3 regions of the Sinorhizobium sp. KGO-5 genome follow, and region 1 is predicted to be linked to each of the others. Evidence: predicted binding sites of a transcription regulator. Region 1 holds the regulator's gene; each other region holds the start of a gene.
What was found. Region 1 encodes LexA, which represses DNA repair genes until DNA is damaged. Its sites were predicted from a motif close to TGTTCNNNNTGTGTTCNG; they were not measured.
Positions count from the first base shown of each region.

Region 1 (9,831 bases):
ACGAAAGCAAGGACTTCGGCGCCATCACCGACGCTGACTGGAACCATCTCTTCGAGGTGAACGTGATGAGCGGCGTACGCCTGTCGCGCGCTTACCTGCCTGGCATGCTGGAGCAGAACTGGGGTCGGATCATCTTCATCTCAAGCGAGTCCGGCCTCGCCATCCCGCCCGACATGATCCATTACGCGACCACCAAGACGGCGCAACTCTCCGTCTCGCGCGGTCTGGCGCAACTGACGCGCGGCACCAACGTCACGGTGAACGCGGTGCTGCCGGGGCCGACCCGTTCGGAAGGCATCGAGACCTTCCTGCGCAGCCAGGCGACCGATCCTTCCGCTCCGATCAAAGAGATCGAAGCCGAATTCTTCGCCACTGCGCGCTCCGCTTCGATCCTGCAGCGGATGGTGGAGGCAGAAGAAGTGGCAAACCTCATCACCTATCTCGCCAGCCCGCGTTCGTCAGCCACCAACGGCGCAGCACTGCGCGCCGAAGGCGGCCTCGTCAACACGATTGCCTGAGAGAGCGCGTTCGATGTCAAATTCTCCGCTCACCATCATTGCCATGACTACCGCCAAAGCCGGCAAGGAGGCGGCCCTTGGGGCTGCCCAGGAAAAGCTCGTTGCCGAGACTCTCATGGAGGACGGCTGCCTGCGCTACGAACTGCACCAGTCCCTCGATGACGGCCGCATTCGCATCTTCGTCGAAAGCTGGGAGAGCGAAGCACAATGGCGTGCCCACATGGAAGGCGCTGCCATGCAGCGGTTTCTGGCCAGCGGCGTCGGCGACTATTTCGCCGATTTCTCGCTGCATCGGCTGGCGAAGATCGCCGGCTGACACAGCCGCAACACACTCCTGACCACGCAATTTTCAAGCATCCGGAGACAGACGATGAAATACCTGCGTCGCCTCGCCATCACCCTTGCCCTCGGTTTCAGCGCCGCCAGCGCCCATGCAGCAAACGTGCTGGTGGTTCTTTCCGATTCAGACCATCTCGACCTGAAGGACGGCAAGGTCTTCCAGACCGGCTTTTACCTCAACGAACTGATGCAGCCGGTCGAGGCGCTGCTCGATGCCGGTCACGAGATCACCTTCGCCACCCCCAAGGGCACGGCGCCGTCCATCGACAAGACCTCTATCGACAAGATGTATTTCGGCGGAGACGAAGCTGCGATGAAGGCGAGCGAAGCGCAGCTTGAGGAAATCGGCTTGCTGTCTGACACTGCCTCGCCCGTAATCAGCCTCGCGCGGGTCGAGCAGATCGGCTACGACCATTTCGACGCGGTCTATGTCCCTGGCGGCCATGCCCCGATGCAGGATCTTCTTGTCAGCCCGGAGCTCGGCAAGGTGCTGACGCATTTCCATGAACAGGGCAAGGCGACCGCGCTCGCCTGCCATGGCCCCATCGCGCTCATCTCGACCCTGCGGGACCCGAAGGCTTTCACCACACAGCTGGAAACCGAAGGCGCAGCGAAAGCAGACCGTGAATGGATCTATGCCGGCTACAACCTGACTGTGATCAGCAATGAGGAAGAGGAACTGGCAAAGGGATTGCTCGGCGGCGGCGCGATGAAGTTCTATCCGCAGGATGCCCTCACGCAAGCAGGTGCTCGCTATCGTCAGTCCGATGCGCCCTTCAGCGCGCATGTCGTCACCGATCGGGAACTGATCACGGGCCAAAATCCGGCCTCGGCCCCCGCCGTGGCGCAGGAACTCCTCAAGCGCTTGAAGTAAGCGGCGACATGTCCGGCCAGCACGAGGCCAGCCGGCGAGACCGCGCTCAGTTGCGGCGTTGATGCGGGGCTCTTCGAATGCAAAAGCCCGGCGCAGCAGGAATGCCGCGCCGGACCTCGAGTTGAATTGAGCAAAGAGGAAATCTGAAGCTGAGAACATCGAGGCACTGATTGAGCCGTGGACGTCCCTGATACGGTGAAATCCTTACCGGTCGACGGCGCGTCCCGGACAACGACATCACCCATTGACGCGTCATAAGCCCGCCCTTGCCGAAGCGTGATCCGCTCCTATTCTTCATCCAAGTACATGGAGGAAAAGAGTGGCAGATAAGGACAAGGAGCCGGATCGTGACCGCGATCTCGTTTCCACCGAGGGGCATGGGGTCGCAAGTGATGAGAAAAATGCGGCCTATAGGAGAAGGATGGTGCAGGAGGCCCTCCGTGAAGGAAACCCTGCCGGGGTGAAAGCGAAGGACTATCTCAGCAATAGATGGTTGTCCGGCGGCTCGTGGTAGACCGTCGATGAGAGGAAAGCATGGCAGATAATCCGAAGAAGAAAGGCCGCGACCGCGAGCTCGTTTCCGAACAGGAGCACGAGGTGGCCTACCTCATGAGAACGGCGAAGGTGACGCGGCAGAAGGCGTTGAAGGCGATCCGTGAAGCTGGGCCGAACCGCGAAAAAGTGATGGAATATCTCGGCAAGAAATAACGCTCAAAAGAGCGTCACCTGCTGGACCTCCTTTGTCTCCGGCTCAAATGGCGGTCGCGTCCCGCCTTTCGTGGCGTTCGTCTCCTGATCCGCGCCTTCTCCCATGCGGCGTGATAGTTCGTGTGCAGCTCGGCACGCGGCGATGATAGCGATAGATGCCGCTTGCGGCGTTTCTCATTGCGTAACGCGCAATAGCTTCGGACCCTATGAATTCCCCGTTTGCCGGCCTGTGAGGTCCGAAAAGCAGCCAAAATGTAACCAAAAAGCACGCCAGCACCGAACCCTTAGAGGCTTGGTGCATTTACATGATCGGTTAAGCGCTTGAAAATACTCGAAGAAAAAGCCCCGCACCGCGAGGTGCAGGGCTTTGAAAACTGGCTCCCCGGGCCGGATTCGAACCGGCGACCTATCGATTAACAGTCGAGTGCTCTACCGCTGAGCTACCAGGGATCATCTGCGCCGCAGAAGTGAGGCTGCTAATACAAATGCTTTTCCGATTTGCCAAGCGGTTTTTCAAAAAAAATGTCGGCAGGCGGTTGCCGCCCTGTGGAGAAGGCACCAACTGTGGGGTCATTGGTACGGAAGAAGAGTGATGGCGAAGAAGCATTTTGGCATCGATCCCAAGACGCGTGAGATCGTACTCGGCAAATGGCGGATGAGCCTGCCCAATTCGCCGGCATTGCGCGTGCTCATCGGCGTTCTGCTCGTCTTCGGCGGTCTGCTCGGTTTTCTGCCCATCCTGGGCTTCTGGATGGTTCCTCTGGGCCTGCTCGTGCTTTCGCACGATATTCCCTCGATGCGCCGACGGCGGCGCAAGCTGGCCGTATGGTGGGCCCGATGGCGCAGCAAGCCGAACTCGTCCGGCAGATCCTGAGAGGTGGGCCTTGCCAAGAGTTCCGCCAGCATCCGGATGCACGCATTTCAGTCGTCGGAATTGCGCGGCTTTCGACGTCGTTTGGGCAGGAGGGCGACAATGACGCAGGCGAGGACCAAAGCGACCGGCCAGAAATCGGTCGCCTGGTCCCAACTCCACCTCCACATTTCATAGCCCTCCAGGTGAGGCGGCGGCAGCTTTGCGCTGATCTCGAAATCACGTTTCTCGCGGCCGTGGAAGTGTCCGATGGCGAAGGCGAGGCCGATGATCAGCGCCAGCCTTCTCGGTGCAATCGCCATGAACAGGAGGGCGACGACTGCTGCAATACAGAAGCCCTCGACCACATGCCCGAGCCAATCGAAGTGGCGCTGAATGTAGCCCCAAGGAATATCCATCACGTCGCGCTTCGAGTGCCGCCCTCCCGATGAGGCCGGCCGACGGACCGCTATATCACAACCGCCGATCACGAGACCACACGATCCTCGAGGTTTCGCCCTTCGCGGACGTCTTCGGGAGCGTGGGCGAGCTCGTCCTTCTTCCAGTATCCGGACGCTGAGTGTGGTCGCAAAGTACAACTTGTAGTTAATCCAAAGTGGTCAATAGACAGGAACATCACGTTCGGCAACATTGGAGCGCTTTCAGGAAAAGGGTGTAACGGTCTTCCGTAGGAAGTCGGTATTTTCATAGCGTTAGCTCGTCACTCCGACGGAGCCCGACGAAGTCGGCGCCGCGAAGGCCGTCCGGGTTTCCCAAGACGAGCATCGCCTACTTTACAGCACTGTGGAGAGAAAAATGGCGCATCTGATCGGTGGCATCGCCCCTTGGCTCGGGCTGGACAACCACATCTTCGGAACGAACGATCCGGATATTATCTTCGGAGACCCGTTCACGACCGGCAATAGCCTAGGAGTCTCCGAAATCGGCGGCTTCCTGTCTTCGGGGCAGGGTGGCCGCGACAGCCTTGACGGCCTTGGGGGCAACGACACGCTCTTCGGCGACGCTTGGACGATCTCCAATCAGGGGCGTGGTGGCGACGACCAGCTCGACGGCGGCGCCGGCGACGACACGCTGTACGGCGATGCCTTCCAGATCGATGCGATTGATTCCGCTACCGTCGCCGGAGGGAATGATCGTCTCTCGGGCGGCAAAGGCAACGATACACTCTATGGCGATGGCTACGATTGCCTCAGCGGACGTGGTGGAGACGACTGGCTCGACGGCGGCGCCGGAGACGATACTCTCTCGGGCGACGCTTTCTCCCTGGGCGATTTTTTCGTTGGCGGGAACGATCGCCTCCAGGGCGGAGAGGGCCATGACAAGCTCTACGGGGATGGCCTCGACCAGGGCGTCGTGGAATCCGGCATTGGCGGCAACGACCACCTGTATGGTGGTTCGGGCAATGACTTTCTCGTTGGAGACGTTCTTTTCTCACGTGGCGGCAGTGGCGGCGACGACCTGCTCGACGGAGGCAAAGGCAATGATGTCCTGTATGGCGATGCAGAGGTCGGCGTGGACACCGCGGGTGGGAACGACCTCTTGATCGGCGGCACCGGTAACGATCAGCTCTGGGGTGATGGTCGACTGACCGCAGGCTTCGCGGTCGAGACCGGTGCCGATCAGTTCCTGTTTTCACGAAACAGTGGTCGGGATGAGATCTTCGACTTCGAATTGGACAAGGACGTCATCCAAATCGCTGGCTATGGCTACGACGACTTCGCTGATTTTTTGCCCAACATCGGCAACGATGCTGACGGGAACGCTGTCCTGCAGTTGAATGGCACGGTCGATCAGGTCACTCTGATCGGCATCCACGCTGCCGACCTCAGCGCTGCCAACTTCGTCTTTGCGGGCGCGGAGTTCGCCTTCGTCTGACGCAGGTAAGATTTGTCGGTAACAAAGCTGAATAGGGGTGGTTTTTTGGAGGCCTCGCCCGGAATTGAACCGGGGTACAAGGATTTGCAGTCCTCTGCGTCACCACTCCGCCACGAGGCCTCTACGATCTGCGATTTTCAAATCGTGGCGCGGATTTAGAATGATTGCCCGCAATCCGCAAGAGGGTACATTTGGAATAGGGTCTTTTTTATTCTGTATAAATATGGCTTCGGTTCTGTGGAGGCGTGGCCATAGCGCCCCAAGGCGCAATGCGCCCACTTCTAACGCTTTGAAATTGCGTACTTCCGTGGGAAACGCCTGCACACCTCGTCGGGAGGCTAGTGGTACCGCCGGATGAGGCCGACAAGCCTGCCTTGGATCTTGACCCGATCCGGACCGAATATCCGTGTCTCGTAAGCCGGATTGGCGGCTTCGAGCGCAATAGAGGCGCCCTTGCGACGGAAACGCTTCAGAGTTGCTTCCTCGTCGTCGATCAGGGCGACGACGATATCCCCGGGGGTGGCAGTGCTTCCGTTCCGGATGATCACCGTATCGCCATCGAGGATGCCGGCCTCGATCATCGAATCACCCTTGATCTCGAGAGCGTAGTGCTCGCCGCTGCCGATCATTTCGACCGGTACGGAAATATCGTGCATGTTGTTCTGGATTGCGGAAATCGGCACGCCGGCGGCAATGCGGCCCATGACCGGGACAGCGACCGATGCGATCTCGGCCGGGGGCGCCGGTTTCGGTGCGGGGGGCGGGGCCGCAGGCTTGCCCAGACTGCCTTCGATCACGCTCGGCGAAAAGCCGCGGCGGACCTGCGAAACACCGGCATAGGCCTCCGGCAGCTTGATGACTTCGAGGGCTCGAGCGCGATTCGGTAGCCGGCGAATGAACCCGCGCTCTTCGAGTGCGGTGATCAGACGATGGATGCCCGATTTGGAGGCAAGGTCCAGGGCATCTTTCATCTCGTCGAAGGACGGCGGAACCCCGGATTCCTTCATTCGTTCATGAATGAACAGAAGCAATTCCTGTTGCTTGCGGGTCAGCATGGCGTCACTCCAGAATCGCGAAACAAATCAAGAACAGAACCTATCTGTTCCATATGTGTTCCGCAAGTGCCTAAAATTCCGTGAATACCGCTTGCTGCTGAATGCCTGTCCGCTTTCCATCCGGCGTGCGATGGCGATCGCTCGGAATCTGGGGGCAGGGGCGTACGCTCACTTACAGCGGCCGGCCCAGTCGCTCGCCTACGCCATGCTAATAGGCAAGCCGCAGTCCGCCCGGCGTAAGAACGTCGAATTCAGGCTCGGGATAGGGCCCGTACCACTGGGTATAGGTCGTGTTGGTCGAGCCTGTGCTGGCGCACCCCGAAAGGGCGAAGAGGGAAAAAATTACGGCTGCCACCAAAGATTTAACAGGCATGTTTTTCTCCACTCGCGGGAGTTGCCCAGACCTCGAACGGGTCAGACTAAAACTTTCTCTCAAATCAGCTTTTTTGGCAAGCGCAGCCGAGCCGCGGCATCGCCCGGGCTCCGCAACCTGACGTCCGGCATCGGTGGATGTTAGCTCAGGTAAGATCCGTTACCTGGGTCTCCGGGCTGGACAAAAGAGGGGAATGGTGGAGTCGAAGGGAGTCGAACCCTCGACCTCCGCAGTGCGATTGCGGCGCTCTCCCAACTGAGCTACGACCCCACTGGTCACCCATTGTATAAGATTTTTCGGCCCCGCGCACCAGTGCATTCCGTTTGCCGGCTTCACCCTTGCCGCCCGGTAGGGCACGCTGCAATTCACCCATCCGAATATCGCCCCTTCGCGATGGAGTCCCAAAGCAGCTTCTTCCGCTCCTGCAGGTGACGCAAAGCGTCGGAAGGGCAGGGCAGCCACGAGCCTTGCGGGTGGGGAAGACGGCCATCAGTGACGAGAAGCTGGGAATTCCGGCGTGCCCGGATCAATTCTGAAATGGCGGAAGAGGTGGGATTCGAACCCACGGTACGCTTTCACGCACGCCGGTTTTCAAGACCGGTGCCTTAAACCGCTCGGCCACTCTTCCAGGTGATTGCGGAGCTTCGTGAAATTCGTTTCCGAGTTCTCGATGGACCGGCGATCGCTACCGGGTTTGCTGCCCATTCACCAACGGCTGGCTTTTTAGCAGCTTTGATCACAGCGTCAACTTGCTCCGGAGCATTTGCTTGCATTCGAGGCGTGCCGCGCCGCATACGCCCGTGGCACGGTTGTGGGCCATCGTCACGGGCGGAGTCCGCTGTCCGGCGCCGCAGTCGGACTTTCGTCGCCTGCCCGGGCGACGTAGGTCGCGACATCCCGGCTTCTGCCGTCCAGGAGCGCCGCTCCGGCAAGCAGATAAACGGCAATCGCCAACATCGACAGGAGCATTATGCCTAGGGGGAGGCCGGTTGCCGCCCGTCGCTCCGGCGGCCCATAATCGTATCTGTCGTCCATTGCGAGATCCTCTCGGACTTGGGCCGGAGCACGGGCACCACGCCAACCGGGGACGGAGCCTCAGAGTTGCACCGACGGGAAGCTTCGGCCAGCTCTGAGGCCGCCGCACCCCGCGGCCGACGAGCCACGCGGGTGCTTATTGCGATATGTATCGGCAGGGAAACCCGGCAACGGGTTTCGGACCTTTGGCGCGCTCTATCGGACCATGGTCCAGCGACTCATTTACGTTTCGTAAACCATAGCGAGCGTTTTTTTGCCTCCGTTCGTCCTCCGGTTCGCAATTTCGCCTTGTTGTTGTCATGATTGTTCGACTGTTCCGTTTCGGGACGGCGAAATTCTCGCGGGGGGAACTACTGCACGATTGCGACGATCGTTGCGCGTTCGGTCGGATGCGCGAGCGCTGCAGGAGCGGATTTCGGGTGCGGCTTTGCGAATGATCTTGTGGGACAGATGACATCCAATAACGGTGCGGCATATCTTGTGAGGGGGCTCCGTCTCGCAGCGGTTCCGTTGCTTTGCGCGGTGCTTGCGGCCTGCGGGTCGACGTCGAGCGTCAAGAAGACCAAGTCGCGGAGCAAGGAATACTTCGCCGAGTCCGTCTATGGCGTCAAAGCCAGCCCCAGAGTCGCTACCGGAAACAACATTCCCAAGGGCGGTGGCCGCTACCAGGTAGGGAAACCCTATCAGGTCAAGGGCAAGTGGTATCAGCCGAAGGAGGATTTCGGCTACGACAAGAGCGGGATGGCCTCCTGGTACGGGTCTGCCTTCCACGGCCGGCTGACGGCCAATGGCGAGGTCTATGACAAGCATCACCTTTCGGCCGCTCACCCGACGTTTCCGTTGCCGAGCTATGCGCGCGTGACCAACCTGGAGAACGGCACGTCCGTCATCGTCCGTGTCAATGATCGCGGCCCCTATGAATACGGCCGGATCATCGACGTCTCTTCGAAAACCGCCGACCTGCTGGACATCAAGCGCAAGGGAAGCGCCAATGTTCGCGTTCAATATGTCGGTCGTGCGCCCCTCGAAGGCAATGACATGCCCTACCTCATGGCTTCGTACGTCAGGAAGGGCGACCGTGGCCCGAGCGTGATGCCGGAAGGGCAGATCGCCTCAGGCGTGATGGTGGCTTCCAACGAGCCGCTGCGCGACATGGTTCCGAATCTCCGCGCCGTTCCGGTTCCGAACAGATCGACGCTCGATGCCGGCGTGCCGGTGAACGCGCTCGCAAAGCCGGCGCAGGCCTCGGCGGCACCAAGCGCCTTCGGCGAATTCGTCGTTCTGCCGCAGATCGGCCCCATGCCGACGTCGCGCCCGCAATTGATCCCGCTGCCGGATGGCAGCATGGCCTATGCTGCGGCCTACGTCGAAGTTCGCGTCAGCGACAAGCCTTCGCCCTTCGAGGCGATCATGGTCGATCGCAATCCGCTGACCCCCGATTCCATTCTCGCCTATGCGAAGCGCCAGTACCGAAACGCCGACTCGCGCTGACGCCGGTTGAAGAGGGCTTTTCGCGCTGATATGCCCATGCAGAACCGGAGTTTCTCATGCGCATGAAGTGGCTTGCGGTCGTAGGTTTCCTCGCGGCCATCGTTTCGGGACAAGCGGTCGCACAGACGCCCGCCTTCGACACCAAAGCGAAGCAGATATATCTCGTCGATGCCGAGACGGGCACAGTGCTCTTTTCACGCGACGAGGATGCACCCGTCCCGCCTGCCTCGCTCGCCAAACTCATGGCGATGGAGGTGGTTTTCGAGGCCCTGGATAAGGGCGAACTGACGTCCGAGACGAGTTTCGAGGTTTCTGAACATGCGTGGCGTACAGGCGGGGCCCCCTCCGGCACTGCAACGATGTTCGCCGCGATCAAATCCAGGATTCGCGTTGCCGATCTCATCCAGGGCGCAACGGTGCAACTCGCCAACGATGCGTGCATTGTCCTGGCTGAGGGAATGGCTGGCAGCGAGGCTGCTTTTGCCGAACTGATGACCAAGCGGGCCCGCGAGCTGGGGCTGCCGGTCGCCACATTCAGGAATGCCACGGGGCTGCCGCATCCGGAAAACAAGATCACGATGCGCGAACTCGTCGCCCTTACGCGGCACCTCTACGAGGCGCACCCGAATTACTATCGGCTCTATTCGCAGCCGGAATTCGAGTGGAACAAGATCCTTCAGCGCAACAAGAAC
Region 1 is NZ_BDIZ01000005.1:272,427-282,257, forward strand. It holds gene BHD07_RS21910 (SDR family NAD(P)-dependent oxidoreductase) at 1-518, shown strand, start outside; gene BHD07_RS21915 (putative quinol monooxygenase) at 532-834, shown strand; gene BHD07_RS21920 (type 1 glutamine amidotransferase domain-containing protein) at 889-1,731, shown strand; gene BHD07_RS21925 (hypothetical protein) at 2,051-2,245, shown strand; gene BHD07_RS21930 (DUF3606 domain-containing protein) at 2,266-2,439, shown strand; tRNA gene BHD07_RS21935 (tRNA-Asn) at 2,815-2,889, opposite strand; gene BHD07_RS21940 (hypothetical protein) at 3,032-3,313, shown strand; gene BHD07_RS21945 (hypothetical protein) at 3,361-3,708, opposite strand; gene BHD07_RS21950 (calcium-binding protein) at 4,106-5,185, shown strand; tRNA gene BHD07_RS21955 (tRNA-Cys) at 5,232-5,305, opposite strand; gene lexA (transcriptional repressor LexA) at 5,524-6,240, opposite strand; gene BHD07_RS21965 (hypothetical protein) at 6,449-6,613, opposite strand; tRNA gene BHD07_RS21970 (tRNA-Ala) at 6,808-6,883, opposite strand; tRNA gene BHD07_RS21975 (tRNA-Ser) at 7,152-7,241, opposite strand; gene BHD07_RS21980 (hypothetical protein) at 7,436-7,648, opposite strand; gene BHD07_RS21985 (septal ring lytic transglycosylase RlpA family protein) at 8,099-9,139, shown strand; gene BHD07_RS21990 (D-alanyl-D-alanine carboxypeptidase family protein) at 9,196-9,831, shown strand, end outside.

Region 2 (9,831 bases), on a different contig from region 1:
CCCGTCTCCAGGGATCAGACCTTGCGGCCGCCAACGCCGCCTTCGTGTTCTCCTACGCGGTCGGTACGGTAGCGGGTCCGCAGGTGATCGGGGCGGCCATGGATGTGACGGGCAATGACGGATTTGCCTGGGCAATCGCCGGCTTCTTCGGGCTTTATGTCGTACTTTCCCTGGTCCGCATCGTTTTGAAACCAAAACGGTCTTGACTTTTCGATCGTGATTTGTAGTTTCGCGGCAACTTGACCGTGGCCCGCAATAGGTTGTCCACGGCTTTCAATTTTTCATAAAGGCAGGACGACCATGGCGAAAGCTACCACCATCAAGATCAAGCTGCTGTCGACGGCCGACACCGGTTACTTCTACGTCACCACCAAGAACAGCCGCACGATGACCGACAAGATGACGAAGACGAAATACGATCCGGTCGCGAAGAAGCACGTCGAATTCAAGGAAGCCAAGATCAAGTAAGGTCGCCGCTTTCTTCGATCCAGAAGCGCCGCCCGCGGGGCCGGCGCTTTTTCTTTGCTTTCTCCGGGGGACGGAACGAAGGGATAAAACGAAAACGCCGCCTCTTTCGAAGCGGCGTTTTCGAATGGGGGTCGACTGGTCCGGTTGCAGCACGAGGAATCCGCAAATCCGAGGCCAGCCGACCGACCCCACGACCCAGGAGATGCGGCGGACCTGAGCATCATGGGGTAACCGAATTCTGTGGAAGTTTCCTTCCTCGCTTATCAGCATTGCCTGAAACTAAAAAAAAATCAACGCATTCTTAATCGCCGAGCAGGGGTTGCTCGGCGTTTGGTTAATTCTGTTCCAAAATCGGACAGTGTCGCCTGCGGATGTGCTTACTCCGGCACGGCCGCGCGAAGAAGAGCGCAACTGGAAGAACCCGCGAGGCCCTGAATAGCACAGCATGTGCGGCGGATCAGGCCGCGGCAGCGACAACCCGGTTCCGTCCGCCGTTCTTCGCCTGATAGAGCGCCATGTCGGCGCGCTTCAGCAAAGCCTCGGCCGTATCGCCATCCGGCCTCAGGGTTGCAATGCCGAGCGACGCCGTGACGTTCAGGACCGTCGCGGCCTGCGGAATGTCGAAGCCACGGCTCTCGACCGCCAATCGGAGTCTCTCCGCAACGATCGCTGCCATTTCGGGCGTCGTATCCGGCATGACGACCACGAACTCCTCCCCGCCGAAACGGCAGGCGAGATCCGCGCCGCGCACCGTGGCGCGAACGCGGTTGGCAAATTCGCGCAGTACATCGTCACCGGCATCATGACCGTAGGTATCGTTCACACGCTTGAAGCGATCGATATCCGTGATGCAGATCGACAGCGGACGCCCCCTTGTGGTTGCGCGATCGATCAGCAGCTTCAGGTGGTTTTCCAGATAGCGCCTGTTGTGGAGGCCGGTGAGATCATCCGTCACGGCCAATTCGATCGTCTGTTGTACACTGGCGCGCAGGCGATCGTTGCAATGCTTGCGCCGGATCTGCGTTAGGCAACGGGCGACAAGTTCGTTCGGATCGACGGGGCGCATGATGTAGTCCGTCACGCCCAGTTCGAGTGCGCGGACGATTCTCTCATCGTTTCCCTGCTCGGTTACCAGCAGGATCGGAATGAAGCGGGTCCGCTCGAGCGACCGCAATTGCGAACACAGACGCAAGGGGTCGTAATCGTCGAAATTCGCGTTGACGATGATCAGGTCGAAACTGCTTTCGGCAGCCTCGAACAGAGCGGCCTGCGGGTCCGATATGACGGCGACATCGGCGATCGGCTTCAGGGCACGCGTCAGCCGCTCCTGTGAGGAAGCACGGCCATCGACGAGCAGAACGCTGCCGGGCTCGTCCGGCCGATCGACGCGGGCCGTCTCCTGCAGCCCGATCGTTTGTGCCGTCTGAGCTCTGAGACGCAGCTCGTCGCTGACGTTCTTCAGGCGGACGAGACTTTTCACGCGCGACATCAGCTGCAGATCGTTCACGGGCTTGGTCAGGAAGTCGTCCGCGCCGGCCTTCAGCCCGCGCACGCGATCGGACGGCTGGTCGAGTGCCGTTATCATCACGACCGGAATATGCGCGGTCCGGCTGTTCGCCTTCAATCTTTCACAGACCTCGAAACCGTCCATCCCCGGCATCATGACATCGAGCAGGACCAGATCCACCGGCGTCTTTTCGCATGTCGCCAAGGCGGCATTCCCGTCCGGAGCCGTCAGCACGTCGAAATATTCGGCCACCAGCCGCGCTTCCAGGAGCTTCACATTGGCTGGTACGTCATCAACGACGAGGATGCGCGCAGTCATATCGATCTTTCTGGCAGTCAGGCATCGCCCAGATATGTTTTGATGGTCTCAATGAATTTTGGAACGGAAATCGGCTTGGAAACATAGGCCTCGCATCCCCCTTGGCGGATGCGCTCCTCGTCGCCCTTCATGGCAAAAGCGGTTACGGCAATAACCGGAATCACGTGAAGCTCATCGTCTTCCTTGAGCCATTTCGTGACCTCGAGGCCGGAAACCTCCGGCAACTGGATGTCCATCAGAATCAGGTCGGGACGGTGCTTGCGCGCGAGTTCGAGGGCTTCCATGCCGTTGCGCGTCTGGATCGTCGCGTAGCCCGAAGCCTCAATCAGGTCGCGGAAGAGCTTCATATTCAGCTCGTTATCCTCAACAATCATCACCTGTTTGGGCATGTCGATCCCTTGCTGTCTGCCGCCGCCTTGCAAGTCTCCGGGAGAGATTTAAGTTGCAACAACGGCGACTCGACCCTTTTCGTCGATCGCCAGGCTAGCGCGATTTGGTTGAAAAATAGGTAATTGCGGCCGGCAAACGAGAAGAGAGCGGATATCATGAAGAACGCTGAGGATACGGCGATCGCCATCCTGACCTGGCTCGCGAACGAGCCTGAGCTGATGTCGCGCTTTCTGGCGCTCACCGGCACCGATCCCGCCTCCCTGCGCGGCGCCGTCGGCGAGCCGGGCTTCATGGGGGGCATCGTTGCGTTCCTGATGGAGCACGAGCCGACGCTGATGGCCTTCTGCAACGAAACGCAAACCTCGCCGGACGAGGTCGTCCGGGCGCACCATGCCCTCTCCGGCCCGCGCGATTTCGAGGAAGGCTGAGTGCTGCCGGCACGCGGCGTGCGCAGCGCGGTGCACCGCCCGGTGCCGAGTGCGCCGTGCCGACTAAGGAGCATCCCGAAGTCCGGCCGGCGATCGGCCGGCACCGTCTCAAATTTAACTGCGATATCCAAAACAGCCTCCAGCCGCCGCCTTGAGACTCAGCAGCGTAGAGCGTAAAGTCGCCGCGTTCAACATTTGTTCCGGATATGATCGACAGCGCCGCCCCACCCTCCGGCTTCTGCCGTGATTGCCTCAAGGAGCAAGCCGCCCAGGCGCGGCGGTGCCTCGCCTGCGGAAGCCCGCGGCTCCTCCGGCACCCCGAACTCTACCGGCTGACCCTGGCGCATATCGACTGCGATGCCTTCTATGCCTCGGTCGAGAAGCGCGACAATCCGGAGCTCGCCGACAAGCCCGTGATCATCGGCGGCGGTAAGCGTGGCGTCGTCTCCACGGCCTGTTACATTGCCCGCATCCACGGCGTGCGCTCCGCCATGCCTATGTTCAAAGCCCTCGAAGCCTGTCCGCAGGCCGTGGTGATCAGGCCCGACATGGAGAAATACGTGCGCGTCGGGCGGGAAGTCAGAGCGATGATGCAGGAGCTGACGCCTCTCGTGCAGCCGCTGTCGATAGATGAGGCCTTTCTCGATCTGAGCGGCACCGAGCGGCTTCATCACGATCCGCCCGCCCGAACGCTTGCCCGCTTCGCCAGGCGTGTGGAGCGGGAAATCGGCATCACCGTCTCCGTCGGGCTCTCCTACTGCAAATTCCTGGCCAAGGTCGCCTCGGACCTTCAGAAGCCGCGCGGCTTTTCGGTCATCGGCCAGGCCGAAGCCATCGATTTCCTGAAAGCCAAACCCGTTACACTCATCTGGGGCGTCGGCAAGGCCTTCGCCGCCACGCTCGAAAGGGACGGAATCCGCGCGATCGGGCAGCTCCAGACGATGGAAGAGGCGGACCTCATGCGCCGCTACGGCACGATGGGCCGGCGGCTCTACAGGCTCTCGCGCGGCCTGGACGAAAGATCCGTGGAAATCGAAGGCGAAGCGAAGAGCGTCTCCTCCGAGACGACCTTCAACGACGACCTGGCGCGCCAGGAAGACCTCGTAACGCATCTGAGGGGCCTCAGCGAACAAGTGGCATTCCGCTTGCGAAAATCCGCCCTCGCCGGACAGACGGTGGTGCTGAAGCTGAAGACCGCGGACTTCAAGACCCGCACGCGCAACCGCAGGCTGGACAGCCCCACCCGCCTTGCCGACCGCATCTTCCGCACCGGCCTGCAGCTGCTCGAGAAGGAGGTCGACGGGACGAAATACCGGCTGATCGGGATCGGCGTCAGCGATCTGGCCGATCCCGACCTCGCCGATCCGCCGGATCTTGTCGATCCGCAGGCATCCCGGCGTGCCGCCGCCGAGGACGCGATCAACAAGCTGCGCGACAAGTTCGGCAGGACGAGCGTCGAGACCGGCTATACGTTCGGCAAGGGGCGGCGCCGGCAATAGCCCGACCGGACGGCTGACGCATCGTATGGGGCAATTCCTTAAATATTGAACGCTAGCCTGCTTCCACGGCTCCGTCGTCCGTTTTGCGGTGCCGCCACTGTCTGAATGAGGGTAGGTGTTGCGTTTCGCTCTCCGGATGGGATTCGCGGTTTTCGTCATGGCGTCGCCGTCCGCGCTTGCGGCCGGCGCCAAGGCGCCGTTGCAGATCGTCGTCTCGAGGGAGCAGCAGTCCCTCGTCGTCTATGACGGCGACACGGTGGTCGCCACGTCGAAAGTGTCCACCGGCAAGGCCGGGCACACGACGCCGACGGGCATCTTCTCGATCCTGGAGAAGCGCCGACGTCACGAGTCGAACATCTATTCGAATGCGCCGATGCCGTTCATGCAGCGGCTTACCTGGTCCGGCATTGCGCTGCATGGCTCAAACCATGTACCGGATTATCCGGCTTCGCACGGTTGCGTGCGGCTGCCGAGCAAATTCGCGGCGAGCCTGTTCAAGATGACGGGCTACGGCATGCATGTGGTCATATCGGATCGGCAGATCGCCCCGGTCGAGGTCGCGCACGAAATGCTTTTCCAGCCGAGCCAGTCGCGACCGCAGGGACCTGCCCTGTCGGACGTCCCCCTGCGGCCGGCGATCGGGGAGTTCAACCGGAGCGCAGTTGAAGTCGCCATGACCGACAAACGCCCCTCGCCCGTCACATCCGACGAGGCGAAGGCCCCGATACGTATTCTGATTACCCGGCGCGGTACGCAAGAGAGCGTGCGCAACCTCCAGACGCTCCTCAATACGCTCGGCTACGATGCAGGTCTGCCGGATGGATTCAACGGTCCGGCAACGGCCGCCGCAATCGAAGCGTTCCAAAGGGCCGAAGCTCTGCCCGTCGATGGCAAGATAACGCCGGAGCTGATCGAAGCCGTCTTCCGCAAGGCGAACCGCAGTGCACCGTTGAACGGCGTGTTGCGCGTGCGCCGGCAATTCCAGCCGCTTTTCGAAGCCGAGATTGCCATCGCAGAGCCGGAAATGGCGCTCGGGACACATCTGCTGCAGTTCCAGGATCTCGACACGAAAACCGGACAGGGCAAATGGTTCGGCATGTCGCTCGAGAACAAGCTGCCGAAAACGACGAAGAAGCGACTTGGCATTACAGAGGAAGGCGAGCCCGACACGCTGAAGAGGACGCTGAGCCGCATCACCGTGCCCGAAGACGTCCGCGAACGCCTCGCCGGCCTCCTTGCAAACGGCTCGTCACTCTCGATCACCGATACCGAATCGGGGCTGGAGACGGGCAAGGGAACGGATTTCATCACCGTGACGAGGGAGCGGCGCGGGTGAAAGGCATGGGGTGATTTCCGCACCCTGGTTTGCCCTTATCGCCCTGCCGGGACCTTCTCCCCGCAAGCGGGGCGAAGAGAAAAGCAGCAAAGGCCCGCTCTTCGAGGGGGCGATATAGTAGCCTGTCAATGGACAAGACATAGAGCAGCTCAAAATGCTGCAGCGACCTTTGCGTGTCTGATAAGACGCGGCGGGGCTGTAGGAAACTTTTCGGAGAGCTCTGTGCTTGTCACAGAGATGAGGTGGAGAGGGTGCGGTCCCTCGGCGCGCTTCATAAACCGTGAAGATAGCGAGGCGACACGACGGGTCCCGGGTCACGCCCGTATGCAGCGTCCCGCTTCGCTTCGATGTAGTAGCCGCACATCCCAGTTCCTTATTCCTGTGCTCGTCACAGGAATCCAGCCAGACCAAGTCCTTGGGCTGGAAAGGCTCTTCCCGCGCCGCAGACGCGGCGCTGCTGGATCCCTGTGACGAGCACAGGATGAGGTGAGGAGAGATTGCAGTCCTCCGATACGTTTCCTACAGCGCCGCGCGCCTTACGCGCAAAGGTCGCTGTAGCACTTTGAGCTGCTGCATGTTTTTGTCCTTTGATCGGCTACGATCAAAGGACAAATGGAGTGGCGCACGGTCGGTACTCGAGGTCTTCAAGCGACAAAACCGACCCGAGCTTCAACGCCATTATCCATCTCGCAGCCGTCATAAACTCAAAATGAATCTCGACATGCCCTAAACCAGCTCGACGTCCACCACCCCGGGAGCGGAGCGAAGGGCGGCGGCGATCTCGGGTGAGATCCGGTATTTCTCGTTGAGCTCGACTTCGATCTCCCGCTGCCCGTTGTCCTTGATGACGATGAAGGAAACCAGGCCGTCCCCCTTGGCGTTCAGATGCGAGGCGATGGAGCGCAGCGGTCCGCAGTCGCGCACATAGACGCGCAAGGCCTTCTGCATCTGCAGCGATTCTTCCTCGAGCGAACGCAGGGTTCGGATACGAAGGCCGATCCCTTCCGGCCGCTCTTCGGCGTCGACCGTCATCACCAGCGATTTGCCGGGCTCCAGAAGGTCGCGATACTGGTTCAGCATTTCGGAGAAGAGTACGGCCTCGAATTGGCCCGAAGCGTCCGAGAAAGCGACGATGCCCATCTTGTTGCCGGTGCGCGTCTTGCGTTCCTGCTTCGACGTCACCGTCCCGGCGAGGCGGCCCGCCGCCGCACCCTGTTTTACGGCTGCCGAGAAATCCGCAAATGTCTGCACGCGCATCTTGGCGAGCAGATTGTTATAGGTGTCGAGCGGATGGGCGGAGAGATAGAAGCCCAAAACCTGGAACTCGCGATGCAGCTTCTCCGAGGCGAGCCACGGCGTATAGGGCGGGAGCGCGATCTTCTCGGGCCCGGTTGCGGCACCCGCGCCGAACATGTCGCTCTGGCCGCTCACCTTGTTTTCCTGGGCGCGCTGGGCGAAACCGAGGATACGATCGAGGCCGCCGACGAGCTCCGCCCGGTCGTAGCCGAAGCAGTCGAAAGCACCGGCGGCGATCAGACTTTCGAAAACACGCCGGTTCAAGAGCTTCGGATCGATCCTCAGGCAAAAATCTTCGAGACTTGCGAAAGGCCGATCGCCACGCACGGCGACGATGTGGTCGACGGCAGACTCGCCGACGCCTTTGAGGGCGGCGAGCGAATAATAGATGCGGTTGTCGCCGGTTTCGAAGTGGCGGTGGGAGGTCTGCACGGACGGCGCGACCACCTGGATGCCGAGGCGCATCGCGTCCTGGCGGAAATCGTTGATCTTGTCCGTGTTCGACATGTCGAGCGTCATCGACGCTGCGAGAAACTCGACCGGATAATGCGCCTTCATGTAGGCGGTCTGGTAGGAGACGATGGCGTAGGCGGCTGCGTGCGACTTGTTGAAGCCGTAATTGGCGAACTTGGCGAGAAGGTCGAAGATCAGGTCGGCCTGCGGCTTCGAGACGCCATTCTTGACGGCACCGTCAACGAAGCGGGCGCGTTGCTTGTCCATCTCCGCCTTGATCTTCTTGCCCATGGCGCGGCGCAGAAGGTCGGCCTCGCCGAGCGAATAGCCCGAGAGCACCTGGGCGATCTGCATCACCTGCTCCTGGTAGACGATGACGCCCTGTGTCTCCTTGAGGAGGTAATCGATCTTCGGATGGATCGATTCGATCTCTTCCTCGCCGTGCTTGCGGGCGTTGTAGACCGGGATGTTCTCCATCGGTCCCGGGCGATAGAGCGCCACAAGCGCGATGATGTCCTCGATGCAGTCCGGGCGCATGCCGATCAGCGCCTTTCGCATGCCGGCGCTTTCCACCTGGAACACGCCGACCGTCTCGCCGCGCGAAAGGGTCTCGTAGGTCTTCAGATCGTCGAGCGGAATGCTTGCGAGGTCGATATGGGTGCCGCGCTTGCCGACGAAGTCGACGGCCGTCTTCAGAACGGTCAGCGTCTTCAGGCCAAGGAAGTCGAACTTTACGAGACCCGCCTGCTCGACCCATTTCATATTGAACTGAGTGACCGGCATGTCGGAGCGCGGATCGCGGTACATCGGCACGAGCTGCGAGAGCGGCCTGTCGCCGATGACGATGCCGGCCGCGTGCGTCGAGGCGTGGCGGTAAAGCCCCTCGATCTTCTGGGCGATGTCGAGGAGGCGGGCAACGACCGGCTCCTTCTCCGCCTCTTCCTGCAGGCGCGGTTCCTCCTCGATCGCCTTGGAAAGCGGCGTCGGGTTGGCGGGATTGTTCGGCACCAGCTTGCAGATCTTGTCGACTTGGCCGTAGGGCATTTCCAGCACGCGGCCGACGTCGCGCAGTGCTGCGCGCGCCTGCAGCGAACCGAAGGTAATGATCTGCGCCACCTGCTCGCGGCCGTATTTCTGCTGCACGTAGCGGATGACCTCCTCGCGCCGGTCCTGGCAGAAATCGATGTCGAAATCGGGCATCGACACGCGTTCGGGATTGAGGAAGCGCTCGAAAAGCAGAGAGAAGCGCATCGGGTCGACGTCGGTGATCGTCAGGGCATAGGCGACCAGCGAGCCGGCACCCGAGCCGCGGCCCGGCCCGACCGGAATGTCATGTTGCTTGGCCCATTTGATGAAGTCCGCAACGATGAGGAAGTAGCCCGGAAACTTCATCCGCTCGATGACGCCGAGTTCGAAGGCCAGCCGTTCCCGATAGTCCTCTTCCTTGTAGCCGGGCGCCATGCCGAGTTTGGCGAGGCGGCCCTCCAGCCCCTCCTCCGCCTGCCGGCGCAGCTCCGCCACCTCCGCGCGTTCGGCCTCCTCCGGATCATCCGAAGCGCCGGTAAAGCGCGGCAGGATCGGTCCGCGGGTCTTCAACATGAAGGAGCAGCGCCGCGCGACCTCGATCGTATTCTCCAATGCCTCGGGCAGATCCGCGAAGAGCGCCGCCATCTCCTTGCGGCTCTTCAAATAATGATCCGGGGTCAGACGGAAACGGCTGTCGTCGGACACCATCGCATTGTGAGCGACGGCCATCAGCGCATCGTGGGCATCATAGTCGGACGGCGACGGGAAAAACGCCTCGTTGGTGGCAACGAGCGGAACGTCGAACCGATAGGCGAGATCGATCATGCGGTTTTCGTGACGCCGGTCGTAATTCCCGTGCCGCTGCAGTTCGACATAGAGGCGATCGCCGAAAAGCTCGATCAAGACTTTCAGGCGTGCCTCGGCCAGGGCCGGCGAACCCGACTTCAGCGCCATGTCGACCGGTCCGGCTCCCGCCCCGGTGAGCGCGATCAGCCCGGACGTACCGCCTGCGGCGAGCCAGGAGCGGCTTATTCGCGCCTGCTGGTGTCCCTCGCCTTCGAGATAGGCGCGGCTGACGAGCTCTACCAGGCGAGCGTAACCGTCATCGGT
Region 2 is NZ_BDIZ01000001.1:1,759,066-1,768,896, reverse strand. It holds gene BHD07_RS08385 (MFS transporter) at 1-206, shown strand, start outside; gene rpmG (50S ribosomal protein L33) at 301-468, shown strand; gene BHD07_RS08375 (PleD family two-component system response regulator) at 926-2,293, opposite strand; gene BHD07_RS08370 (response regulator) at 2,311-2,682, opposite strand; gene BHD07_RS08365 (DUF3572 domain-containing protein) at 2,839-3,111, shown strand; gene BHD07_RS08360 (DNA polymerase IV) at 3,318-4,610, shown strand; gene BHD07_RS08355 (L,D-transpeptidase family protein) at 4,729-5,946, shown strand; gene dnaE (DNA polymerase III subunit alpha) at 6,673-9,831, opposite strand, start outside.
Region 2: BHD07_RS08360 (DNA polymerase IV) is a predicted target of LexA. The motif match lies at 3,297-3,314, and genes of this name have one in related genera.

Region 3 (9,831 bases), on a different contig from region 1:
GACTACAAGGAGATGGGCGAGCTTTACGACCGCGCGGTCGCCGCGATCGGCCCCGTGCCGAAGCGGAGCGACTGGACCGTCTTCTTCCAGCGCGGCATTGCCTACGAACGCCAGAAGCTCTGGGAAAAGGCCGAGCCGAACTTTCGCAAGGCACTGGAGCTCAACCCGGATCAGCCGCAGGTTCTGAACTATCTCGGCTATTCCTGGGTCGATATGAACATCAACCTCGAGGACGGGCTTGAGATGATCCGCAAGGCGGTCGAACTCAAGCCCGACGACGGCTATATCGTCGACTCGCTCGGCTGGGCCTATTTCCGCATGAACCGGTTCGACGAGGCTGTGACCGAGCTCGAGCGCGCTGCCGAACTGATGGCCGGCGACGCGACGATCAACGACCACCTCGGCGATGCCTACTGGCGCGTCGGCCGCAAGCTCGAAGCCGTGTTCCAGTGGAATCAGGCGCTGGAGCTGAAGCCCGAGGAAGCGGAAATTCCGAAGATCAAGGCGAAGATCGAAAACGGTCTGCCGCCGCTTAAGGAACCGGTCCCGGCCGCGGCGGATGCCAAGGAAATACTGCCGAAAAAGACCGAGACAGCGCCGGACAAGAAGTCCTGACCGTAACATGCAGGCAGACGGCATTCCGGGCTTCGCACTGACCTTTGCGGCGCCCGCCAAGATCAATCTCGCGCTGCACGTCGTCGGGCAGCGCGCCGACGGCCACCATCTGCTGGAAAGCCTGGTGACCTTCGCCGAATGTGGCGACCGGGTCGGGCTGACCGCGGCGGAAAGGGACCGTTTCACGGTGTCGGGCCGCTTCGCCACCGACCTTTCAGCCGAGGGCAATGGTGGTAATCTCGTGCTCCGCGCCCGGGACCTGTTGCGGCGCGAGCTTTCGGCGCAGGGTGGAATGGCCGGCCCGGTTCATCTGCATCTCGAGAAGAACCTGCCGATAGCATCGGGGATCGGCGGCGGCTCGGCCGATGCCGCCGCGACTCTGCGCGGGCTGCTGTCGCTCTGGGGCGCAACCGTCGAAGCGGCAAGGCTCGACAGCCTTGCGCTGCAGCTCGGCGCGGACGTTCCGATGTGTCTCGACCGAGGCCCCCTCGTCGCGAGAGGCATCGGCGAAGAGATCACGCCTTTTCCCGAGCTGCCGCCCTTCGACGTCGTCCTCGTCAACCCCCTCGTCGCGGTCTCCACGCCGGTTATCTTCCGATCGCTCGTCAGGAAGACCAATCCTGCGCTGGTCTTGCCTGAAGATGCCCGCTCGACTGCCGAATGGCTGACGGCCATGGCGGCCATGCGGAACGATCTGGAGCCGCCGGCACGTGCGCACGAGCCGATGATCGAAACCGTCTCGAATGCACTGCACGATGCAGGCGCCGCGCTCGTGCGGATGTCCGGCTCAGGCGCCACCTGCTTCGGACTGTTCACGGGGACGAAAAGCGCCGAGCGTGCCGCTGAGACCATTTCCGCCGACCACCCGCGATGGTACGTTCAGGCGACGCGAACCGCGGGAAAATCAGGATAACGCCAGATGCCCGGCCTCGATGAAAGACGCCCCTTCATTCCCATCGGCATCGCCGTGCTCACGGTCTCGGACACGCGCACACGCGCGGACGACAAGTCCGGCGATGTGCTCGAAGCGAGAATACGGGAGGCCGGCCACCGGCTCGAGGCGCGGACAATCGTTCCCGACGAGCGCGAGAAGATCTACGGACAGGTAAAGGCCTGGACGCTCGATGCCGCGATCGACGTCGTCATCACCACCGGGGGCACCGGCTTCACGGGCCGCGACGTGACGCCGGAAGCGCTGGAGCCGCTCTTCGAGAAACGCATGGATGGCTTTTCGGAGGTGTTCCACCGGATCTCTTACGAGAAGATCGGCACGTCGACGATCCAGTCGCGAGCCACGGGCGGGGTCGCCAACGCGACCTTCATCTTCGTCCTGCCCGGATCCCCCGGTGCCTGCAAGGATGCCTGGGACGAAATCCTGAAGCAGCAACTCGATTACCGGCACATGCCGTGCAATTTCGTCGAGATCATGCCGAGACTCGACGAGCACCTGAAGCGCGGCTGACGAAATTCGTGTTCCGTTTGGAACAGCCCAGCGCCCAGAATCCCGTTAGTTTGCCTTCGTCGGCTTGGCTCGAAGCGGGCAAGGCAAGCACCGTTTAATTGCTTCGAGCGAATGTCCGGCCTCTTTTCTGGGGCAATATCGGGAAAAGAGAGAAGGCTACGACGTGCTGCCCGTTCGCAACGGTGGGCCTGCATGGCAAGACATTTTCACAGACGATTATTTGCATAAACAAGGTCATTTGAGAGCCACTTTGGGGGGTACCGCAAGGTACGCCCCATTCTTGCTTCGGAGAAGAGGCTCAGCTCGGGGCTGCCACCGGCATATGACGGCTTCTCGTCGCCGGAGAAACCCCATTCCTGTTTACCGCCTCGGAGCCCCTTTTCCCGGTTTTCACTAACGACGCAGGCGCGCCGCTCGAGGCTCCGCGCCGCGACCCCGCGAGGGTAAGGAGGAGGTCATGGGAACGGCAGAGCATACATATTCGAAAACGGATTGGCCTGAGGCCGAGATTCCGCTGGGGCTGCGGGCGCTCTACGAAAGGCGGCGGAAGGATGAATGGCAGGCAACGGTGGACAGGCTGGACGCATTGCGCCGGTCTTTCGCGGAGCAGCGACGGCATATTATGGCACCTGAACTGCGCGACAGGATCAAGAATGTTGCAAGGTCGGGCTTGCGGGATGATCCGCGCGGCCCCGGTCTTCGATACAGGTCGTTCGTGGAGGCCAGGAATGCCGACCTTGATCTGAACGCGCTCAAACGGCTTCATAAGCGCGCCTATGGCGAAGTCGGCGCGTTGGTGAAGAGCCCTGAAGCCTTCCACCGCCACGAAACGGTGGTCGGCAGCGTGACCGACATCTTCAAACAGCCACCGATCGTGTATGTCGCGCCCGATCCGGACAAGGAAAAGCTGTTTCTCCCGCCCTTTGGAGGTTGCTGGGACAGACTCGATCAGAATCAGGCAACCGGCGACGGAGCAATCGTGGAGAACAGTTCCTATCTGGACTGTGCCGGCCGGTTTGGATCGAAACTGATCGCCCGCAACAGCGATGCCTCCGACGTGGATCTTCTCTGTGCCTATCGGGAGAACGGCTATCTCGTGCCGTTCAAGACGCTTCGCACCGGGATACTGCAAGTCAAGGCCGACCTGTCGGCCCTCATCTGCCGCCATCACATTTCGACCTACGACGAGTTCGGGTGGTCCGACTTTCACGCGACGACGCGCGGCCGCCTCGTGTTGGCTGTGTTCTGGAACTGGGAGGATGTCGAACCGGCGAACGAGGTGAGCGACCAGTGGTTCGCCTCGGGCCTCGACTGCAGCGGCGATGGCGAGAGCTTCCCCGGCACCTCAATCCAGGCCGTTCCTGGGGAACGAAGAATCATCAACCTCTTCACCGAGATGGCCTTCCCCGCTGGCCGCGAGCTCTGGATCTATGTCGGCGTGGCCGATCGCATCTGGGCACTCCTCAATGACGTCAGCATCGACATTTCGATCGACTCGGCCTGGCAATTGAACTCGCTTGCAGTCCGCTCGCTCTGACAACAACGATGCCATTTGGGTCCCTCCGACACCTCGGTCGGGGGGCGAATGGACAACCTATCGCAAGCTCACATCTTGGAATCAGGCGTCCGATGCCGTTCACCGGTCGACCGGTTCTCCATTGCGACCCAGGCTGGGACGAGCTCGGTCGCAAGTTTGCGGGCAGCTCGTCCGCTCGTAAGGCCGCTGAGCGGCATGTTGCCGCGCGCAGCCGCGACTGCATCACCCTTCGGCATCAGAAATCCGGACTCCAGCGGCGGCGACCTGTGTGCCAGGCGCTTGAGAAGCGGGCGCTTATGCATTCGCGAGGGAGAAAACTGCGCCGGGCTCCTGTTCAAAGAGACGTATTCGGCCAATTCATCCACCCAGCGACCGATGGGGCGGGCACCAGGCTCCAGCAGCATCAGCCACTCGCCGCGGGCCGAACGAAGGACATCGCCGAGATCCCAGTCGAGGCAGAAGCGGCAGCCAGCCGCATCCGCGATCCTGGGAGAGCCGTCGGTCGATCCGTGGTCCAGGATTATGACATCGCTGACGAGCCCTTCCACCGCACCGGCAACGAGCGCCGAGAGCGTCTGTGCGAGCTCCGCTTCGTTGTCCTTCGTTTCCATGATGACCGTCAGCATAGGCGTTCCTACCGCATCGCAGCGCAGATTGCTACAAGCGCCGTTCCGCACAGGGTGCGGGATGATGACGGACCTTCCCCGGACCTGTGCTGAATATTTGTTCTTGATTTGTTCCCTCTTCTACGCTAGGAAAATAATCAGCACCAAGCGAACCGAACATGGTTCCGGGAGATTTCGATGAACGATCTGTCTCAACTCAAGCAGGGCGTCTATGCGCCAGGCAACAGCGCGGATGTGGCGGAAGCCCTCGTCGCCGGAACCGGCATCAGAATCGACGTCGATCGTCGGCGCGGCCGCGGTGCCGCCCTCAACATCTCCGGACGCTTCGAGCCGATGACGCGCGAAGTCTTCGATGACGGTTGGCAAACGCTCGAGGAGCTGCCGCCGTTCAAGACCGAGGTCCAGATAGAAAAGCCGAAGACCGCGATCACGCGCAACGATTCTCCCGATATATCTTTCGACCGATCGATCAATCCCTATCGTGGCTGCGAGCACGGCTGCATCTACTGCTTCGCGCGGCCTACGCACGCCTATATGGGGCTCTCGGCAGGGCTCGATTTCGAAGCCAAGCTCTTCGCCAAGCCGGACGCGCCACGTCTTCTCGAGCGCGAGCTGGCGAAGCCGGACTATAAGCTCCGTCCGATCGCGATCGGCACAAATACCGATCCCTATCAGCCGATAGAAAAGGAATGGCGGATCATGCGCCAGATCCTGGAGGTGCTCAAGGACGCCAATCATCCGGTCATGATCGTTACCAAATCGGCCATGGTGACGCGCGACATCGACCTGCTGGCGCCGATGGCGGAAAAGGGGCTTGCCCGGGTCGGGATTTCGGTGACCACGCTCGACCGGAAACTGGCGCGCAGCATGGAGCCGCGGGCGTCGACGCCCACCAAGCGGCTGGAGGCGCTACGCGCAATTTCCGAGGCCGGCATTCCCGCTGGCGTTCTGGTCGCGCCGATCATTCCGGCGCTGAACGACCACGAGATCGAGCGCGTGCTCGATTCGGCGAAGACGGCCGGCGCGTCGGATGCGAGCTACGTCCTCCTCCGGCTTCCGCTGGAGGTGAGCCCCCTGTTCCGTGATTGGCTTCTCAGAAACTATCCGGACCGCTACCGGCATGTCATGTCGCTCATCCGTTCCATGCGCGGCGGCAAGGATTACGATGCCGAGTTCGGTAAACGAATGAAGGGCAGCGGACCTTATGCCTGGCAGATCGGCCGTCGGTTCGAGCTTGCCGCCAAGCGGCTCGGTCTCAATCTGACGCGCCGGCAATTGCGCAGCGATCTCTTCGTGCCGCCGCTCGGGATGGGGGTTCAACTGTCGCTGCTTTGATGCAGACCTTTTCGACAGGCCATCGCACCGGAGATTGAAAAAACGTCACGATCTCGACCGCCGATGTGCCTTAAAACTTCCAGTGTCCGCCCTTTGCCTCGGGGGCGGTGCTGGTCTTCCCCGGCAACCGCCGCAAACCGAGCCGGGGGCTTGAAGGGAATCGGGCGAGTATGCCAATGTCGCCCGCATGACACGCAGCAAACAGCCCGATTCCCCTCTTTTCCCTCTTCCGCCGGCCGTTCCGGATTTCGCGTTCGAACGCGCGGCGCAGCGCGACGGTCTCTGGCCGGTGGCGGGCGCCGACGAGGCCGGGCGTGGTCCGCTCGCGGGCCCTGTCGTCGCTGCGGCTGTCATCCTCAATCCGGAGGCGATCCCGGCGGGCCTCAACGATAGCAAGCTCTTGAGCGCGGAGCAGCGCGAGGCATTGTTCGAGGAGATTCTGGCGACGGCGACGGTCTCGATCGCCTCGTCCTCGTCGGCCCGCATCGATACGACCGACATACTGAAAGCCAGCCTCGATGCGATGCGCCGCGCCGTTCATGGCCTGGAGGTGGCGGCTCGCATCGTTCTCGTCGACGGCCGCGACGTCCCTCCCGGGCTTACCTGTCACGCCAAGGCCATCGTCAAAGGCGACAGCCGCTCGGTGTCGATCGCCGCCGCATCGATCGTCGCCAAAGTCACCCGCGACCGGATGATGGCCCGGGCCGATGCAACCTTTCCCCTCTACGGCTTTGCCCATCACGCGGGCTATGCGACGGTGAAGCATCGCACCGCGATCGAAAGCCATGGCCCCTGCTCCCTGCACCGCATGAGCTTCCGCCCGTTCCGACAATTGTAGTCGACGTCGGCCCTGGCCCTTGATCGGGGGCGTAAACCGGAAGCTTTCTTCCGCGCCGCGCAAAGCGGCTCCGCCGCCCTGATCCAGGCTGTAGGCATGAGCGTCCCTCCCGGCAAGGGCTTGGTCGACACGATCACAACCGCTGAACCCGACCGGGGGATGTCGGAGACAACCTCCCATGCGCGCAACGAAAAAACCCCGCCGAAGCGGGGCCCTTGAATCTCGGTCGAACCGACGCTCAGTTCAAGCGTGACTTGACCTCGCCGAGCGCCTTCTTGAAGAGCGACTCCTGAGCGCCTGCGTCGGCCTTGCTCGCGATCACTTTCTCGGCTGCGCTGATTGCCAGGTCTACGGCAGCAGCACGAACCGCATTGATCGCATCGCTTTCGGCCTGCTTGATCTTCTGTTCGGAAAGTGCGGTGCGGCGCGCGACATATTCTTCGGTCTTCTGCCTTGCTTCCGCCGTCAGCATCTCTGCTTCGCGCTGGGCAGCGGCGACGATGCTCGCGGCTTCCGCCTCGGCATCCTTGCGCTTGCGCTGATATTCGGCAACGAGGCTCTGCGCTTCCTCGCGCAGACGCTTCGCTTCCGCCAGTTCGTTGCTGATCTTGTCGGCGCGGGCGTCGAGTGCCTTGCCGACCATGCCCGGAACCTTGAGATAGGCGATGAGGGCAAAGAAGAGAATAAGGCCTACGAGGGCATAGAAAGTCGCATCAAGAGCCATTGTTCTCTTATCCTCAGTTGCCGGCCGAAGCCTTGAACGCCGCAGCGATCTCGGACTTGGTGACGGTTCCGCCAATCAATTGCTTGACCACGGCCGCTGCAGTTTCCTCGGCGATGGCGCCGACATCGGCAAGCGCTTTTGACTTGATGTCGCCGATGCGCGCCTCTGCGGCGGCAATCTTCTTCGCGAGCTCGGCTTCGACACCGTCGCGATCGGCCTTGGCCTTCGTCTTGGCAGCTTCGCGTGCGGTGTCCGCAATCGAATGGCCTTTTGCCCTTGCGCCTGCCAGTTCCTGCTCGTAGGCGGCGATGGCCGCATCGGCCTCGCCCTTCAGACGAGATGCCTCGTCGAGGTCCTGAGCGATCCGGTCATGGCGCGTCTCGAGGATACCGCCGATCCGGGGGATGATGACTTTCGACATCAGGAGATAGAAAAGCCCGAACGTAATCGCGAGCCAAAGAAGCTGCGAAGCGAAATGGGTCGAATCGAAGGGCGGGAACACGCCGGAGCCATGCTCGCCTTCGTGGGCCACACCCGTTTCGGTGTGCACCTCACCGGCCGCAGCGGCATCGTGTGCTTCGGCGCCTTCGGTGGTGGATGACTGGGCGTATGCCTCGGTCACAAACATGCTCACCTCCAGGTGCACTCAAGAATATGCGCGGCCGCGGCCCGACGGGCCGCGGCCAAAACTTCTGCCGATATCAGACGGCGAAGAGGAGGAGGAGTGCAATGAGCAGCGAGAAGATGCCCAGAGCTTCCGTAACGGCGAAGCCGAATACGAGGCGGCCGAACTGGCCGTCAGCTGCCGACGGATTGCGCAGAGCGCCGGACAGGTAGCTGCCGAAGATGTTGCCGAGGCCGAGAGCCGTGCCGGCCATACCAAGGCATGCAAGACCTGCACCGATGTACTTTGCTGCTTCCGCTTCCATGATTGACTCCTTCGAAATGGTGTTGCGGCTTAGGATTTGCGCTTCCGGCGGCAAGCCGACCGGAAACCAGCGACTGTTTATTCCTTAGTGGCCTCCGGGGTGGACCGCATCGTTGAGGTACATGCAGGTCAGCACCGCAAAGACATAGGCCTGGAGGAAGGCGACAAGGAATTCAAGACCGGTGAGGGCGACGGTCATGATGAGCGGCAGGATCGCGCCGCCGATGCCGAGCGCTCCAAAAGCGCTGAGCGATGCGACGAAGCCTGCGAAGACCTTCAGCGTGATGTGGCCCGCCAGCATGTTGGCGAAAAGACGGACCGAGAGGCTGATCGGACGGGAAAGGAACGAAATGATTTCGATCGAGACGACAAGCGGCAGAAGCGCGCCCGGCACGCCTTGCGGCACGAACAGCTTGAGGAAGCCGAAGCCGTGCTTGTAGAAGCCGTAGAGAAGGACGGTGCCGATCACGAAGACCGCAAGCGCGAAGGTGACGATGATCTGGCTGGTGACGGTGAAGAAATAGGGGACCATGCCGAGCAGGTTCGCCGTCAGGATGAACATGAACAGCGAGAAGACCATCGGGAAGAATTTCATCCCGTGACTGCCGGCGCCCTCGCGAAGCATCGAGGCGATGAATTCGTAGGACATTTCCGAAACCGACTGCATGCGCGTCGGGATCAGCCCACGCTGCGACGTCGTCAGATAGAGGAAGCCCGCGGCCGCACCCACGGTCGCGACCATGAACAGCGACGCATTGGTGAAGGAAAAGTCAATTCCGCCAATCTCGATCGGGACAATCTTGTTGACCAGGAACTGGTGGGTCGGATCGTTTGACACCGCGCTTCTCTTTCGTTTTGCCCGCCCGCGAGCGGAAATCCTGTTCTTCCCGGCGACGTATCAGACGCCGCCGCCATCCTCTTTGTCCGTGCCCGGCTCGCCCTTCCGCTCGTCGGGCTTCGCCACCAGACCGGCGGAACGCAGCACGTTCAACACGCCGGCACAGAAGCCGAGTAGCAGGAGGACGATCAAGCCCCACGGCCCTGTACCCGCAAAGTGGTCCAAAAGATAGCCCAGAAACGCCCCGACCAAGATGCCGGCGATGAATTCGCTCGAAAGCTTCATCGCCGCCGCGTACCCCTTGCGGCTTTCATCGGCGCGCCCATCCGCCCCTTCCGAGACATCCGCCCGCTTCTTGGACTTGATGTCGTCGCCGAGACGCTTGAGCCGCGCTTCCAGACTTTCTTCCGGCTTCTCCGTCACATGGCTCCCCTTTGCACCCCCACGCGGTCGAACGCGATCTCGGTCATACAAACGGCCGCTGTTCAAGCCACGCTTCGGCCCCATTTGAAGTCGCGCGCAACATAGTTTTAGGCACCCGCATAGTCAAGGCATGGAGGCACCTTCGACGTGGACAATATTATTGTGTTAATTCAACGACTTAATGATAAATCCGGCAAGCTGCGACAAAGGTGCAGAGGGAATCGCCGCCAACGACGGGGTCACGCCCGCGGCTCCGGCGGCTGGCAGGGGCGCGGAGGCGGCCACGCCGTCAGCTCCAGCCGCCGCCATAGGTTCTGTAGAAGATGTGCAGTCCGATCTTGCCGACCCGCTTCATCGTCTTCGCCCAGGCGGGATTCACATAGGTGGCGTGATAATGGGTCGCCGAGCCGACTTCCGACAGCCATATCCTTCCGGAGGTAACCGCCAGCGCGACTTCCTTGGCCGTCTTCCAGTGCGATCGCGAATAGATCAGGTCGCGGATCAT
Region 3 is NZ_BDIZ01000001.1:1,271,822-1,281,652, reverse strand. It holds gene BHD07_RS06075 (tetratricopeptide repeat protein) at 1-615, shown strand, start outside; gene BHD07_RS06070 (4-(cytidine 5'-diphospho)-2-C-methyl-D-erythritol kinase) at 623-1,528, shown strand; gene moaB (molybdenum cofactor biosynthesis protein B) at 1,535-2,077, shown strand; gene BHD07_RS06060 (hypothetical protein) at 2,535-3,614, shown strand; gene BHD07_RS06055 (glycosyl transferase) at 3,683-4,240, opposite strand; gene BHD07_RS06050 (PA0069 family radical SAM protein) at 4,418-5,575, shown strand; gene BHD07_RS06045 (ribonuclease HII) at 5,763-6,413, shown strand; gene BHD07_RS06040 (F0F1 ATP synthase subunit B) at 6,652-7,137, opposite strand; gene BHD07_RS06035 (F0F1 ATP synthase subunit B) at 7,151-7,765, opposite strand; gene BHD07_RS06030 (F0F1 ATP synthase subunit C) at 7,839-8,066, opposite strand; gene BHD07_RS06025 (F0F1 ATP synthase subunit A) at 8,151-8,903, opposite strand; gene BHD07_RS06020 (AtpZ/AtpI family protein) at 8,964-9,326, opposite strand; gene BHD07_RS06015 (cell wall hydrolase) at 9,616-9,831, opposite strand, start outside.
Region 3: BHD07_RS06050 (PA0069 family radical SAM protein) is a predicted target of LexA. The motif match lies at 4,339-4,356, and genes of this name have one in related genera.